DNA from 2 places in the Neobacillus sp. NRS-1170 genome. Region 2 is predicted to be linked to the other one. Evidence: riboswitches for the same ligand, from Rfam matches in the RefSeq annotation. Region 2 holds a riboswitch; the other holds the start of a gene.
The links. A riboswitch is a leader RNA that binds a small molecule or an ion and turns the genes downstream of it on or off. The one in region 2 is predicted to bind cyclic di-GMP.
Positions count from the first base shown of each region.

Region 1: it holds a riboswitch for cyclic di-GMP, as region 2 does, so the genes downstream of both, ACIFOT_RS12830 (hypothetical protein) here and ACIFOT_RS11305 (anti-repressor SinI family protein) in region 2, are expected to answer to the same signal.

Region 1 covers NZ_JBITPF010000027.1:67,105-75,237, forward strand. The annotation lists gene asnB (asparagine synthase (glutamine-hydrolyzing)) at 1-478, opposite strand, end outside; gene ACIFOT_RS12820 (DUF2777 domain-containing protein) at 700-1,263, shown strand; gene ACIFOT_RS12825 (YisL family protein) at 1,394-1,762, opposite strand; gene ACIFOT_RS12830 (hypothetical protein) at 1,878-2,315, opposite strand; cyclic di-GMP riboswitch class I at 2,332-2,418, opposite strand; gene ACIFOT_RS12835 (spore germination protein) at 2,804-3,025, shown strand; gene ACIFOT_RS12840 (spore germination protein GerPB) at 3,043-3,300, shown strand; gene gerPC (spore germination protein GerPC) at 3,323-3,937, shown strand; gene ACIFOT_RS12850 (spore gernimation protein GerPD) at 3,934-4,140, shown strand; gene ACIFOT_RS12855 (spore germination protein GerPE) at 4,121-4,507, shown strand; gene ACIFOT_RS12860 (spore germination protein) at 4,554-4,772, shown strand; gene addA (helicase-exonuclease AddAB subunit AddA) at 4,818-8,133, opposite strand, start outside.
Region 2 covers NZ_JBITPF010000025.1:230,172-238,304, reverse strand. The annotation lists gene ACIFOT_RS11325 (YtxH domain-containing protein) at 1-67, opposite strand, end outside; gene ACIFOT_RS11320 (DUF1128 domain-containing protein) at 269-493, shown strand; gene map (type I methionyl aminopeptidase) at 522-1,274, opposite strand; gene ACIFOT_RS11310 (helix-turn-helix domain-containing protein) at 1,560-1,889, shown strand; gene ACIFOT_RS11305 (anti-repressor SinI family protein) at 1,970-2,119, opposite strand; cyclic di-GMP riboswitch class I at 2,149-2,239, opposite strand; gene ACIFOT_RS11300 (DnaJ family domain-containing protein) at 2,779-3,153, opposite strand; gene ACIFOT_RS11295 (hypothetical protein) at 3,296-3,496, shown strand; gene hutH (histidine ammonia-lyase) at 3,528-5,045, opposite strand; gene ACIFOT_RS11285 (DNA topoisomerase III) at 5,376-7,565, opposite strand; gene ACIFOT_RS11280 (MDR family MFS transporter) at 7,697-8,133, shown strand, end outside.

The DNA.
Region 1 (8,133 bases), on a different contig from region 2:
ATAAAAGCCCTTTATGATGTTCCGTGAAAAATAACGGTTTTACACCTAATCTATCTCGTCCAATAAAGAGTTTTTCGTTTTTACTGTCCCAGATTGCAAAGGCGTAGATTCCATTTAGATAATTTACACACTCTTCCGCCCATTCTATATAGGCAGTTAACAGAACTTCTGTATCAGAATGACCTTTAAAGGAATATCCTTTAGTAAGGAGAATTTTGCGGATATCTTCAGTGTTATATAATTCCCCATTATAACAAATGGTGAATTTTGCGCTTTCCTTTTGTTTGGACATGGGCTGCCTGCCCCCTTCAGGGTCGACAACAATAAGACGTTTATGCCCAAAGCCTACATGTGTCTCAGTCCAGATGTTCGTTTCATCAGGGCCTCTCTTCGCCAGGGTTTTGGTCATTTTTTCAATTATATCTGTTTGGTTTCTTACGTCCATACCATAATTAATCCATCCAGTAATTCCACACATGTACGTATCTCCTTTCTGTCAATCGAACTACTGTACATCCAATTTATGGTTTATTGTATTCAGCCCATTATTTTTGGTTAATTGTCCATTATCAGAATCACATATTTGGTATACCAAAAGGGGTTTAAATAATAATACTTAATTAAAAAAATTACCTAGTTATAAAATTTCAGGAAGATGTCTAAAAAGGAAGATGAAAGCATCTGGTACGGAGGTTAATTATGAATCGACAACAACGAATGAATCTATACGATATTCAACAAAGAGCCTATACCGAGGGCACAGTCGAACAAATTAATGATCAGTGGATATTTTTTGATGAGGAGACGGAAGAAGCTGCTATGCTGGAGGATTACCTACAGCAGGAAATTGAAGTTTTCCGGATGAATCGATGGAAAAAAGGGATTTTGTATGAATCAGGGAAAATTCGAATCGGGAAAGAAGCGACCATGCTTCGTGACCATGACTTGGTGAGAATCCGGAAGCATTTAGTCTACTCTCTTGAAAGGCTTTTAGAAGGAGTTAATGATGACGCCTTCTTCCAATTTGTTACCACACTAAACTCGTTAAACTTTTCCATTTACGATTGTATTTATTGCTACAATCATCTCTCATTTTTATCGGATGAACACCGTAAAGATGGCGTAAATTTTATGGTTTTTGATAATCAAGAGCAAATTTGCAATGTTCAGCATCATTTTTTCTACTTTGAAAAGGTCAACGACCGCTTCGAATTCACTTTAAATACCGGAAAAAGGCTTATCATCGAAAAAATGATTTCATGAATCTAAAAAGGCAGGGATTTTCCCAGCCTTTTTTAGTTTCCAATTTCATTATATAAATTAGGAAAAATTTCGTAAAAAAAGCATAAATAAAAAGGCTGTCTTTTTTAGACAGCCACTACTTGTATAAATATTATGGATTTAAAAAGGACATTGGCAGTTGAACAAAGCCTAAATATAATACTAGCAAAAATGCCACTACAAACTGAATCCAAAATACAGAAACTCTCCTTTGGCTAGCAACTCTGCCAAGAATCATTTCAAATAAACCAATTACCCAAAGACCAGCGATTGCTTTTAACCAATACATTGGTGTAATATTTCCAACCCCATTTAATTTGGCTAGAAGCCCAATTCCTGTTGCTATAATGAGTAAGTACAGTACCCTTAAAATCATTTGAACGATTTTAGCACCTTTTGCTTTTCCTCCTTTATGTAAGGAAAGAGCCACGAAAAATAATATTAGAGCTAAAACCCATGAAGTAATATGAGCGTGAATCATTGAATTGCCTCCTTATGTATGTTCATTTCATTTATTCCGAAACTATCATACCATAGGGAGTTCCAAAAATCGAAAAAAGTATGTTCTAATAAAGATAATTAATATGAAATTGTTACTAACTCATGTCAGAAATTTTTTTGAGTTTTTTTATTGTTATCATTGGCCCGTTTGAAACAATTGGTGGAATCATAGCAATAACATGTCCCTCATTCGGCAGCATAAAATCAATAACAGGTGAACTTTCGTCGATTTTTCTTCCGAAAGTGGTGCCAATTTTTTTTACTACGCTTAATAAATGATCGTTATTACGGAATTGAATAGGAGTTAATAATATTTTACCATTCCGTTCACAGTACACTTCGTTTGGTCCATTCACCAAAACTTCTGTAACATCCGTATCCATTAAAAGTGATTTAATTGGCCCAAATGCATGAAAAGGTGTTAGCATCTTGAGCTTTGGAGTAGATGTTTGATTTCCAGAGGAAGAAATCTCTTTTTTCAATCCTCCATCGGTTTGATTACTTTGTTCTTGAATGCGCAGTAATAGGCCCATTCAGTCGACCTCCTCTTTCGGGAACTGGCTGGCATAGTGCTGATGCACTTTAGCCCCTTTAGCTTTGCGTCACTGATTTTCATCAGTTTTGCCTTTATCGAGAATCAGTAAATTTATTTTCGACTGTTCTAATAATCATCATAGTAGAAATTTACCTCATATAATATCCTACTAATCTATCATTTATAACTTTAAACAATAGTCATTTTGACTCATTTTATTGTTTTTTTGAAAAGGCTATTTTCAAAAAGATTGTTGTTTTTCGTAAAAGTTCATCAACCGGTATAACTAGATTCTTCGTGGAATCTTTCCGTAAGAACTTTTGCGAAAATGGCCTAACAACTTAGTAAATACCCTTAATTAAGCCCCAAAAGCAACATTTTTTACGAAAAGAGCCTTTGATAAAAAACTTTATTTGGGCGAAAGAATCACATTACACCCGCCCAATCATAGAATGTAAAGATATAAAAAAAAAAAGGGTGTTGAACATGCCAGCAATTGTTGGAGTTGCACAGGTCATAACACTTGGAAGCAGCTCTGTTTTCCATATTGGAGATGTCTATAAAATCATGCCATTTGCTGCAGCCAAAACATTCTCCGGCGCAGGCTCTTTTAATACAGGCGATATATTAGATGTTAATAACCAATTAAGTACAACAAATACCTATGATCCAGATACGATTGACCAGCCAATTTCCTTTAACCTGTAATAATTGGGGGGGTATTGATGAACTTTTATATTCAGCAGAATATCCAGATTAATTTTATCAAAATTGGCGGCATTACCAATTCCTCCGTCCTGCAAATAGGGAGTGCCGGAATTATTAAATCAGCAGCTTATTTATCTAATACAGGAGGATTCACCAAACCAGCACCGCCTACTATTAAACCTGGTGAAATTACAAGCGGGGCACCATCCTCACAATTACTACTTGCTCCCTCTGTGCCGCTGCAAGCACCAGTACGGTTAGGAAGTATTGAATAAGGAGTTATAGCGAGGTGATTTAATGTATCAAGATTATTACCAATATCTTCAATGGCTGCAAAAATGTATTCAGGCTCAAGAAAATCGAATCACGGCATTAGAACAAACGATTTTAATGATGCGGGATGAAATAAAAAAATTAAATGAAAAACAATCCATCCATGTCGATAAAATTGAATATAAATTCGATCAATTAAAGGTAGAAACTCTCGAAGGTACATTAAACATTGGCTTAAATCCTAATGATTTAGCGGGAATTGAGGACTTTGCTGTTCAAAATCAATCTTTAAACACTCCATTATCTCCACAATCAAAAATGCAGAGGTCCATTAAAATTGAGGAAGCTATTTATCAATATTTGGAGTTGGATTTACCACAAATAATTGAAAATACTCAAAATAAATTAGCCATCCCACCAAATGAATCCTATCTTTCCTTTATCAAAGAAGATATTTTAAAACAACTTCCTAACAGAATAGATTATCATTTAAAAAATATGAGGTCGAAAGAGAACTCTGAAAATAATCAGTTACACGACGACCAAATCATTGAATTATTAAAGCAGGAGATCCAAAACGGGGTATTTATTTTTCTAAGTAATATCCCAGAAAATGTGAAAGGAATGAAAAACGAATGATATTTGAAGTCTATAACCGGAATCTTTGTGTCGGAGACATTAAAATTACCGGCGTCTCCAGTTCCTCGTTAGTCATGGTAGGTGATACCGAGACCATCCAGTTAGCATCTGCATTTGACACACCGGCAGAATCATTAATCATTGGACCTTTTGTTCCATTGGCGGCGGATGTGACACCTGGCTATGCTACAGCGACTATCTAGTGTTGATCACCTTAAAGTAATGATTGCATCTTTCTCCTCAATTCTTCAGCTTGGCGATTCCTGTATTATTAATGGATTTTCCCGCGCTCTTGCTGTTCAAAGGGAAGCTGAAATATTTTTTGGGAATGAGGGCAATATGTCTTCCTATAGTATATCTACCAAACCTATTCCATTCCTGCCAATAAATGAAGCACTTTACTTTACCGCCCATAATACCAATCCTCTGATAAAAGTTCAAAACATGGATATAATCGGTTTTTCCAATTCATCCATTTTACATGTTGGCAATACTAAAAATGTATCATTGGAGGCCAGGGTTAAACACATACGACATGAACTTCTGTTTGGCCATGAACAGGATCTATGAGATACGCATATGTTATCTTATATCTTAATTAAAAAGGATGTATATCATGCCAGCCATTATTGGCCCAGTCCAAATTGTGAATGTCGCCGGCGGAATTGTACAATTCGGGGACACCGTCTACATTTCACCTAAATCCGGTTCCAAAACCGCAGCCGGCTCGGGAGCATTTAATACTGGTGGAATCATTATAACCAATAACGGGCTTAGTGGTACAAATGTACTTGATACCAATTTAATTGACCAGCCAATTGCGGGGAATAATTAAAAAATGACATAAACCAATACATTGGTCTATGTCATTTTTTGTATTTTAATCAAGTCTTAAAATATGAGCCCCGTCGAAGAAAAATAAATACCTCTGCGAAACCTTTCTTCGCCAAATTTGTTCAATAGCTTTTGAATAAATGTCAATTTGCAGCCTGTATCTTTTTTCAAGAATTGGTTTAGCCTGATCAAAACCGCCCTTATATCTGTCATTAATTCCATCGGATTTATAATCAATTAAGATTAGACCACGCTCATCTTCAAGGATGCAGTCGATAATCCCTTGGACAAACACAGATTCATTCTCGTCCTTCCAATCTGGATAAACTTCATGTGCTGGCAGTGAAAGTGTAAACGGAATTTCTCTATATATAGACTTAGCAGAAAAATATTTTTGTCCCAACTCTGTTTTAAAAAATTGACAAATTAAATTGGTGTCGATAATTCCCGCTTGCTCCTCCGTTAATAATTCATTTTGAACCATCCAGACTAGCTGATTGTGAACGGACTCATTCGTTATAGGCTTTGTCAAATCCACGTGCTGCATCACCATGTGCATGGCAGTACCGCGCTCAGCAGGACTCAATGACTTTTCCTGCATAAATTTAGGCCGTTTTAAAATTGGCTTTTTAATCCGGCGAACAAGGTCTGTACCACTTTGCTCGTCAGCTATCTCCCGCTGGCGTTTCATTTCGGAGACGGTTTGCTTAGAGCGATGAGATGCCGCATTTGGGTATAAATATTCCCACGCTAATCTCAAGCTAATTTCTTCTGAATAAGCAGAAGTTACCGGAACGTCATTTCCCTTTTGAACCAATTCTAAGTAATGATCCTCTTCCATTTCCAAAGTTAATTCCTGTTTTCTTATATCTTCCGCAGACATGATGGAAATTTTCCAACAGGAGGGATGATGTGTAATTTCCTCCGGTATAAACCCTCTTGCCTCAGCGGAAGGGCTTAATACCTGACCGTTCTGATGACGGATCAAGGCGGGTCCTATCCAGTCAATATAACTCGTGCTGCTTGCACGCTCATAATCCTTTAACAGCCAATCTTGATTCATGGACATGTCTATCCATTGTTCAATCTTTTTTATCGCTTCTTTTAATGTGGCTGTCATATAAAGCTTTTCCTTCGCTCTTGTCATCGCTACATATAACACCCGCATTTCTTCTGCAAGCATTTCCATTTTCTTTTTTCGCTTAAAAGCAATTTGCGGCAGAGACGGATAGGAAATTCTTTTTTCAGCATTAACATACTTTGCGGCAAATCCGAATTCCTTATCAAGCATATATGGTTTTCGTATATCCATCATATTAAAATTTCGTGCCATACCAGCCATAAACACCACTGGAAATTCCAATCCTTTACTGCTGTGAATCGTCATGATCCTCACAACATCCTCCTGCTCCCCAAGTGCTCTTGCTGCACCTAGGTCATCCCCTCTTTCCATCATTCGTTCTACGAATCGTAAAAAGCGGAACAATCCGCGAAAGGAGGTTTGTTCATAACCGCGCGCTCTGTCATAAAAGGCCCGCAAATTCGCCTGCCTCTGTTTTCCTCCTGGGAGGCCCCCAACAAAATCATAAAACTGGGTGTCCCGATAAAGCTGCCAGATTAATTCGGAAAGCGAGCCTTGACGTGCTAATTCCCGCCAAACTTTTAAATAGTCATAAAACAGACGCACTTTTTCATAAAAAGCTTCATTGCTTTCGGCCGCCCTACTCCGGCAAAAAGCAGAAACAGCCTCCCAAAAAGATCCTCTTTTCTGATGAATGCAAATCTTTGATAACTCTTCTTCATTTAAACCAACGATTGGCGAACGCAGCACGGACGCTAAAGGAATGTCCTGGTAAGGATTATCAATAACTCGGAGCAGCGAAAGCATTATTGCCACTTCGGTAGCTTCAAAATAGCCGGTGGATAAATTGGCGTAAATTGGAATTCCTTGTTGCTTGAATTCCTCCATAATTTGGGGTGCCCACGTCATGGAACGGAGGAGAATGACGATATCCCGATACATTATAGGCCGTTCCGATTTCGTTTTGGTATTATAAACTGGTGCTCCTTCTGCAACTAATTCCTTTATTTTGGCGGCGATTACTCTCGCCTCCAGCTGAGACTGCTCAAGATCTGCCTGATCAAATTCAGGCGCCTCAGCATTGAATTCATCTTCGCTGCCTGAAGTCGATTCCACTGTTTCTGCTGTTTGGTCAATAATCATAACCTCTACTGGAAAGGGAACTTCCTCGGGATACGGTGCACCATTTTTTAATTCTGCAGCTTCGTCATATGCAATTTCCCCGACCTTAACACCCATAATTTGTTTAAATAAATAATTGGTGGCATCGAGGACTTCTTTTCGGCTGCGGAAATTCTGGGCTAAATCGATTTTAAGACCTGTCAAGTCACCATCAAGCCGGAATCGATTGTATTTTCCTAAAAACAAATTTGGCTCAGCTAAGCGAAAGCGGTAAATCGATTGCTTAACATCCCCGACCATAAATAGGTTGCCGTTTTCCTCCTCCGGCTTAGCAACTAGCTTTAAAATCGTTTCCTGGACCATATTCGTGTCCTGATATTCATCACAATAGACCTCTTTAAAATGATTTCGAAAAGCGAGGGCTGCTTCTGAGGGGAAAAATTCTCCTTCTGGAGAAATATGACCAGTTAAAATATCTAGGCAATAATGCTCCAAATCCGCATAATCCACCAGTCCTTTCACTTTTTTTGCTTTTTCAAACCGCACGGAAAATTCTTTAACGAGATGGACAAGTGTTTCAATTAGAGGCAGCATTTCCACCATATCACGTAAAAAACATTCCGGCTTTCGGGAAAAAAGTTCTTCTTTAATATCCTGAATTTTCTTCTTTGCCTTTTCCCGGAGCTTTTGTGCCTTTTCTGTCATTCTTTCATCATATTCGCCCTTTTTCAGCCTTTTGGCAGTAGAAAATGACCAGTTCTGCATTGCCTGATATAGAACTGCCCATGAATCTTGTTTAGCTAAAATAAGCGTATCAATGACCTGTAAATCATCAATAAAATTTTCTGCCCTAGGGAAGGGACCTCCTGGCAGTTTTGTCAGTTCCAATCCCTTTTTAATCATTTCCTTGGCAGCTTCTAACTGTAATTCAATATCAAAAAGAAGCGCATGGATAAAAGGAAGTTCTTCGATATTGGTAATCCCGCCAACATCATACATGGAAACAATACCATGCAGGTATTCATCAGGGAGGGGATTGGACCTGGCAAAATCATAAATGGACCGAACAATATCCATTAATGCCGAATCACTCCGATCACTCGTAAATGAATCGACCAAATTAAAAAACACTTCATTCTCGCCTTTTCCATATTCTTCT
Region 2 (8,133 bases):
AACTGATCACTCCCCCTGCGAGTGCTCCCAGTAACATACCCTTCCAAAATTGATTTTTCTTCGTCATCTTAACCTTTCCTTCCTTATTTCTAATTATCATAAATCGAATTTTCAATGAAAATAATACCAAAAATACAATCTACCTTTTATTTTGCTTTATTCACGCTCCCTAAGCAAGTACGTCCGCTAACTTTATCATGAGTTTTGTATTGACATAACCTTTTTAACATGAAAAGATGGGATTAATATTTTGGAAAGGGTGACCGGAGTGAATCTATCCCAAAAGTCAGTAGAAAATGTTGAATTTATGATCGAACAGATAAAAGAAAAACTGAAGGTATTAAACCTTGGTGCGATTAAACCCTCCCACTTCGATGAGGAAATGTACGAGGAATTAAAAGAAATCTATGAAATGGTACTTCGAAAGAATTCCTTTAGTCCTAATGAAATGCAGGCTCTTGTAGAAGAATTAGGAAATCTTCGAAAAAGGTAAAAAAACAGATCACGAGGATCTGTTTTTTTTATTTTCCCTGATCAGTTAAAATAATCGGACCGTCTTTGGTAATAGCAATTGTGTGTTCGTATTGAGCTGAGTTTTTACCGTCAATGGTGCGGGCGGTCCAGCCATTGTTATCCATCTTTGTTTGGTACCTGCCAACATTAACCATTGGTTCAATCGTAAACACCATTCCTTCTTTAATTCGAGGTCCCTTACCTGGCAGCCCATAATGCGGTACATCCGGTTTTTCGTGGATGACAGTTCCAATTCCGTGTCCAATAAAGTCCCGAACGACTGAGAATCCTTCACTTTCAACATATTTTTGAATGGCATGTCCTATATCCCCAATTCGGTTGCCAGGAACGGCCTGTTCAATCCCTTTGTATAGTGCTTCTTTTGTTACGTTTAATAAATGGTCTGTCTCCGGTGAAACTTTGCCAACTGCATAAGACCATGCAGAGTCAGCCAAAGCACCGTTATAATTAACAACCATGTCAATCGTAACAATGTCTCCCTCTTTTAGTGGCTCTTTTCTTGGAAAGCCATGGCAGATTTCGTCATTTATACTCGCGCAGGTTGCATATTCGTACCCTTTATAGCCTTTTTGCTCAGGGGTAGCATTATTTTCGCTTAAAAATTGATCGACAAACTGATCAATCTCCCAAGTTGTTATACCCGGTTTAATTCGCTTCGCTATTTCTCTATGACAGGCAGCCAGTATTTCTCCCGCCTTTTTCATCGCTTCAATTTCACGTTGTGACTTAAGGACAATCATGTAAGGGGCCCCTTCCTTTTTGTTTAATTTTATGTAGGTTAAGCAATATTGTTCGTTATAGAAACATACTTATATAAAAATTATACTTTAAGACTAAATTGGCAACACTATTAATATTAACTCTATCCGATTATTTTTTCAAAATTACTTATAGCCTCGGTAACTTAACCATTAATTCTCAAAGTTCATAATTTTGTCATAATCCTCCGTTCGTAATATGGTACTTACATATTCTTTTTGGTAGAATTAACATATAAACAATAATAAATAGGTGTGTGAGGCTCAATGATTGGTGACCGCGTAAAAAAATTTCGCTTAGAGAAGAAAATGTCACTATCCGAACTTGCTGAGCAGGCAGGTGTTGCTAAATCTTATTTAAGTTCACTTGAAAGAAACCTGCAAAAGAATCCTTCGATTCAGTTTCTTGAAAAGATTGCTGCTGTACTAAATCTTCCTGTGGAGCATTTAATACATGAACAAATAGATAAAACTGAGTTAGATAGTGAATGGATGAATATTGTGAAAGAAGCCATGAATTCTGGTGTATCAAAAGATCAATTTCGTGAGTTTCTTGAATTTAATAAGTGGCGGACAAACCAAAACAATAACCAATAGGATTTTTGCACAATGAAAAGAAAAAGCATTCTACAAAACATAAATTTTTTGTAGAATGCTTTTTCTTTTCCCATATGTACTCAGATGTTTTTAGTTATTAGCTCTTTTACCTGATGTTGATTGAGGAATTCCCGTACTTCTTCTAATGATAATCCGAGCTCTTTCGCCTCTAATATAAGACCCATCCATTCCTCGTCGATGACATCCATTTTTCTTTCTGTAATCACCATCGTTTTCACCCCTAAAATACATTCGTATTCCAGGTAGCCCGGCCATCATAGTAAGCAAATACCTACCTTAGATCCTCGGCTTTGCGTCCCTGTTTTTCAACAGGTTTGCCCTTTTCTGTCTTTAATGAAACTAATTCATCACCGACTTACCAATCATCACTAACATTTCTAGGTCAATATACTTAATCGTTTTCGATATGTTCATTATATATAGTCCATTTATAACAGGGTGTTAGATTTTGTCATTTTTTTATAAAATTCCAACAATTTTTTAAAACAAATAATCCCAAAATCCTACAAAATATCCCCTTTTGTTTTACATTTCTAGCTGTTTAAATTGGAAAAGGGAGGAAAATTACGTCGAATTCCCCTTTTAATTTCCAAAATCCCTTATTATATTTGGTTTTAATATTTGTCTAAAATGTGACTAAGAGCATATAATGAAACCAACATAAAAATATACTTAATATTAATAATATTCCAATAATAATAAGAGGTGATGTACCTTGACCTTTATTCATGTCTTAAACTTCTCGATTCCGATTGCATTTATGGTATTTGCAGGATATTTTCTTGACCGCATGTGTAAACCCGCAAAAACAGAAGAAAAAGCTGGCGAAGAGTGAACTGTTAACGGCTCCTCTACGACACAGCTTTTTTTATTTTAACTTACTTTGTACCTTTAACTCGTAATTTTTAAAAATGGAAGAATTGGTTTTTACACCTTTTTTGGACATGATTTGATTAAAACGAATCAGCTTTTCATTTAACTTTCTTTGTAGGTTTTCTTTTTCATTACTATCATCTGTTTTTTTAATTAAATCCTCGATCGTCATTAATTCTTGACGTAAATGACTTTCCTCCTGGGTATATCCTGCATTTTTCAGCAATTTATAAGCCATCCGCAGCTCCTCGGGAATTCCCGACAAATCCTCTAGCTGCATTGGTTTACCCAATCCTGGAAGATTTTCGAACTCTCCATCTTTATATGCCTTTTTAATACGGTCTTCCGAGACAATTTGAAACATGTCCATGTTAAAGCCTCCTTTTTACCATATATGTAAGTTAATTATATCAATTTCTAAGTTAAATTTTTAAGTTAACGTCTTTAAGGACAAGTAATTATTTCTATTCAGTTGGGGCATGCTACATGCGTATACGAAAGGAGTGTTGAGTTTGGCTCGTGGAGAACATTTTAACCACAAAAGGAAACACCATCCAGGTGAGTTTCCTCAGAATAGCCTTGCGGAAAAGCATGGAAAGGAAGCCATTGGCGACGAAGAATTCATTGTAACCCAGGAAGCATTTAAGAATAGAATCGAGGAAGACGGAGGACGCGGTGATACCGCCCGTGTGCTGCCGGAACAGACAGAATAAAAAGGCGTGAGCAACTCACGCCTTTTTTCCTTTAGAATGTTTGTTTTAAGCTTCTAACCATCTGGGAAAATTCAATATTTTTAAGCCACTCAGATGCCTTTTCGATATCTTTAGAAAATACTCGGTCCTGAGTAATGGCAGGAACCTGTTCCCGGCCTTTTTCAAAGAGCATCTTTGTATGTGTCGCCATTTTTTCGACTCCACGGAATTCTACAGCCTGCATGGCACAAATCAACTCAATTGCAAGAACCTTTCTAGTGTTTTGAATGATTTGATAAGCATGTCTGGATGCAATCGTTCCCATGCTGACATGGTCCTCTTGATTCGCTGATGAAGGAATCGAATCTACGCTGGCAGGATGGGCAAGAGTTTTATTTTCTGAAACCAATGAAGCGGCTACATATTGCATAATCATTGCCCCTGACTGTAAGCCTGGTTCAGGGCTTAAGAATGGCGGCAAATCATTTAATTGCGGATTGATTAAACGTTCAATCCTTCTTTCAGAAATGTTAGCTAATTCGGCAACAGCAATTTTCATAAAGTCCATTGCAAATGCAATCGGCTGACCGTGGAAGTTACCGCCAGAGATTACTTTTTCACCATCATCAAAAATTAACGGATTGTCAGTTGCCGCATTCATTTCAATTTCTAGTTTTTCTTTTACATAATCAAGAGCCTGCCAAGATGCACCATGAACTTGTGGAATACAACGAAGAGAATAAGCATCCTGAACTCTAAGCTCTCCCTGCATGGTCGTTAATAAGCTGTCACTTAAATATTGGCGGATTCTCGCTGCTGTATCAATCTGCTGTTGATAGCCCCTTGCCACATGAATTTCTTCAGCAAAGGCATCAATTATTCCATTTAATCCTTCGATTGTCATGGAAGCAATAAGCTCACTCTCATGAGCAAGCTGCTCAGCCTCAAGATATCCTACTACCCCCATTGCAGTCATTGCTTGAGTACCATTAATCAAAGCGAGACCTTCTTTCGCTTCTAATGTAACAGGAAGGATTTCTTCCTGCTGTAGTGCTGAAAGGGAGTCCATGCGATTTCCTTTATAAAAAACTTCTCCTTCACCGATTAGCACTAAGGCAAGATGTGATAATGGAGCTAGATCACCACTTGCTCCAAGCGATCCTTGTTGCGGAATGACAGGGATAATGTCCTTATTTACTAATTCGATAAGCTTTTCAATAACAAGCGGTCTGATTCCTGAGAAGCCCTTTAAAAGTGCATTTGCCCGAAGAAGAACCATTGCCTTTGCAACAACTTCAGGGAAAGGCTCGCCTACGCCGCAGGCATGTGAACGAATTAAGTTAAGTTGAAGGTCCTGTACATGGTCCTTATCAATTAAAACATCACTAAATTTACCAAAACCGGTAGTAATTCCATAAACAACCTTAGATTCTGATACGATTCTTTCTACTGCTTCCCTGCTTTTTGCAGCAGCCTCCATGCTTTGTTCAGAAGCACGGACCTTTTGCTTGCGAAATAAAACATCCTTCATTTGCTCCAACGTTAAACTATTCCCAGTAAGTGTAATCATTTCTCCATCTCCTCTAATACTTTAGTATAATAAAGAAAGAGGCTGAACTCGTATCTGATTAGATTTTGAGTCCAGCCTCTTTTATGAACATAACGGAATATTGTATGAATTTATTGCGATGCCTCATTGTTATCATCCCATTCAAAAAAATTATAAAACTATCGAGTCGATAATTATTGTATGCGAAGAAAACCCTTACTGTCAATTAAATTTTCTGAATTTTAACACGATAATACTTTAGCACAATAACAAATGAAAGGTAATAGAAATTGATAAAGGGGCCATTCATAAAGATATTCTATCTTTGTGAATGGCCCCTTTATTAGTTAGTTAATCAAATTTTAACCCTTTTAATGCTTCTGCCAGCGCATTATTCAATGGTTCTTCGTCTTTCTCTTGATTTTTCAGATACTTTTGTACAGTGCGCTTATCCACTTTCCCGCTAGATTCTTTTTTGCGGCGTGCTTCGAAAGCAGATAGTTTTTCACGATGTCCACATTTACATACGAAGATTTGGCCCTCGCCTTCGCCGCGAAGCTCCAGTTTTTTATGGCATTGTGGGCAGCGTGCATTGGTGACTCGGGATACATTTTTACGATGACCACATTCCCGATCTTGGCACACGAGCATTTTACCTTTTTTTCCATTTACTTCAAGCATTGGTTTTCCACAGTCTGGACAATTTTTAGTTGAAATATTGTCATGCTTGTATTTTTTATTACTTGCTTTAATTTCAGCTACGATTTCTCTTGTGTAGTTCTTCATTTCACTAATAAAGACTTCTTTTTTCAACTTTCCATGAGCAATCTGATCAAGCTTTTGTTCCCACTCAGCAGTTAAAGTAGGAGACTTTAGCTCTTCAGGCACTAAATCTAACAATTGACGGCCTTTAGAAGTAAGGTGAATGTCTTTTCCGCGCTTTTCGAGTAAGAATGAATTGAATAGCTTGTCAATTATATCAGCACGTGTAGCAACAGTACCTAATCCACCAGTTGATTTTAACGTTTCTGCCAGTTGTTTATTTTTTGTTTCCATATACTTCGTAGGGTTTTCCATTGCCGACAGTAAGGTTGCCTCATTAAATCGTGCAGGTGGATTGGTTTGGCCAGATGTTTGAGCGATTAGCTTCACGTATAATGTGTCGCCTTTTTCGATACGAGGTAAAATCTGTTCCTTTAGGTCATCTGCTGCTTCATCATCTTCAAAGCGATTTCCGTATACTTCTTTCCAACCAATTGATAGAATTGTTTTTCCCCTTGCAACGAAGTTCTCATCACCGATTTTCGCACGAAGCGTTAATTGCTCGTACTCGAATGCCGGGAATAATACTGCTAAGAATCGTTTTACAACTAAGTCATAAATTTTCCGTTCTTTATCTGTAAAAGCTGCAAAGTTTACATAGCTTTCTGTTGGAATAATGGCATGGTGGTCTGATACTTTGCTATCATCAACAAATGCTTTAGAAGCTTTTATCGGCTTGCTTAAAATCTTATTAGTTAAAGGACGATATTCTCCTCCCCCACATGCCCTCAATCGTTCTGGAAGTGTTCCGACAATATCTGAAGAGATGTATCGCGAATCCGTACGCGGATAGGTTAAAACTTTATGCTGCTCGTACAGCTTTTGCATAATGTTTAATGTTTCCTTTGCAGAGTAACCAAAGATTTTATTCGCATCCTGTTGCAGTTCTGTTAAATCATAAAGTGCTGGGGAGTATGACTTTTTCGGTTTTTTCTCAATTTCAGTTACATAGGCATTTTGTTTTCCTAGTTTTTTTACAATCGTATCGGTTTTTTCCTTATCAAAGCTGCGACTATTCCCTTTTGCATCTTGCCAAGTCAGCTTTAAATTGTTCGATGTTTGGGCTTCAATGCCGTAATAAGTTTGTGCTTTGAAATTTTTTATTTCATCCTCGCGTGCTGCAATCATTGCAACAGTTGGTGTTTGAACACGACCGCAGTTTAATTGGGCATTGAACCTGGTTGTTAATGCTCGGGTTGCATTTAGCCCAATATACCAATCAGCTTCTGAGCGGGCGACAGCTGAAGCATATAAATTGTCATAAGACTTGCCAGGCTTCAAATTGGCAAAGCCATCTTTTATTGCTTTATCGGTAACAGATGAAATCCAAAGACGTTTAATAGGTTTATTGACTTTTACTTTATCAATAATCCAACGTGCAACTAATTCTCCCTCTCTGCCTGCGTCTGTAGCCACGATTATTTCGCTGACGTCCTTTCTAAACAGTTGACTCTTAACGTCATTAAACTGTTTTCCAGTCTGCTTAATTACTGTCAATTTCAAACGATCAGGCAGCATTGGCAGATCTTCTAAATTCCATGTTTTATATTTCACATCGTAACTTTCTGGATCAGCAAGTGTAACTAGGTGCCCAAGTGCCCAAGTAACGATATATTTATTACCTTCAAGATACCCATTTCCTTTTTTATTACAATTAAGCACACGTGCAATATCACGTGCGACAGAAGGTTTTTCAGCAATTACAACACTTTTTGCCATATTTAAAACATCCTTTCAAGTTTCCATAAGTTAAATATAGCATACGTACAAAAATAATAATAAAACTGTTCCATTAAAGGGCCATATTCTAGTATGATGAAATGGCATCAAAAGTGAAACGAGGATACAGTATGAAGATAAAGGATTGGGATCCAAATCTAAAGGTTCGCTTGTTTAGTGAAGCCATGATGAACATTACCTTTTGGATGTTTTTTCCCTTTTTAACGATTTATTTTGCAGATGAATTTGGTAAAAATAAAGCAGGGTTATTATTAGTGTTTTCACAGGTTTTTTCCGTGATAGCCAATCTGATGGGCGGATACTGTGCCGACCGCTTTGGTCGAAAACGGATGATGGTGTTGTCCGCCATTGGACAGGGACTTTCTTTTTTGGCATTTGCTTTTGCAAGCTCACCATGGTTTCATTCTCCTTGGGTAGGCTTTTTATCGTTTGCGGTTGCCGGTGTTTTCGGTTCCTTTTATTGGCCGGCAAGTCAAGCGATGATTGCGGATGTAGTCGAAGAAAAAGACAGAAGCAGCGTCTTTGCGATATTCTACACATCTATCAA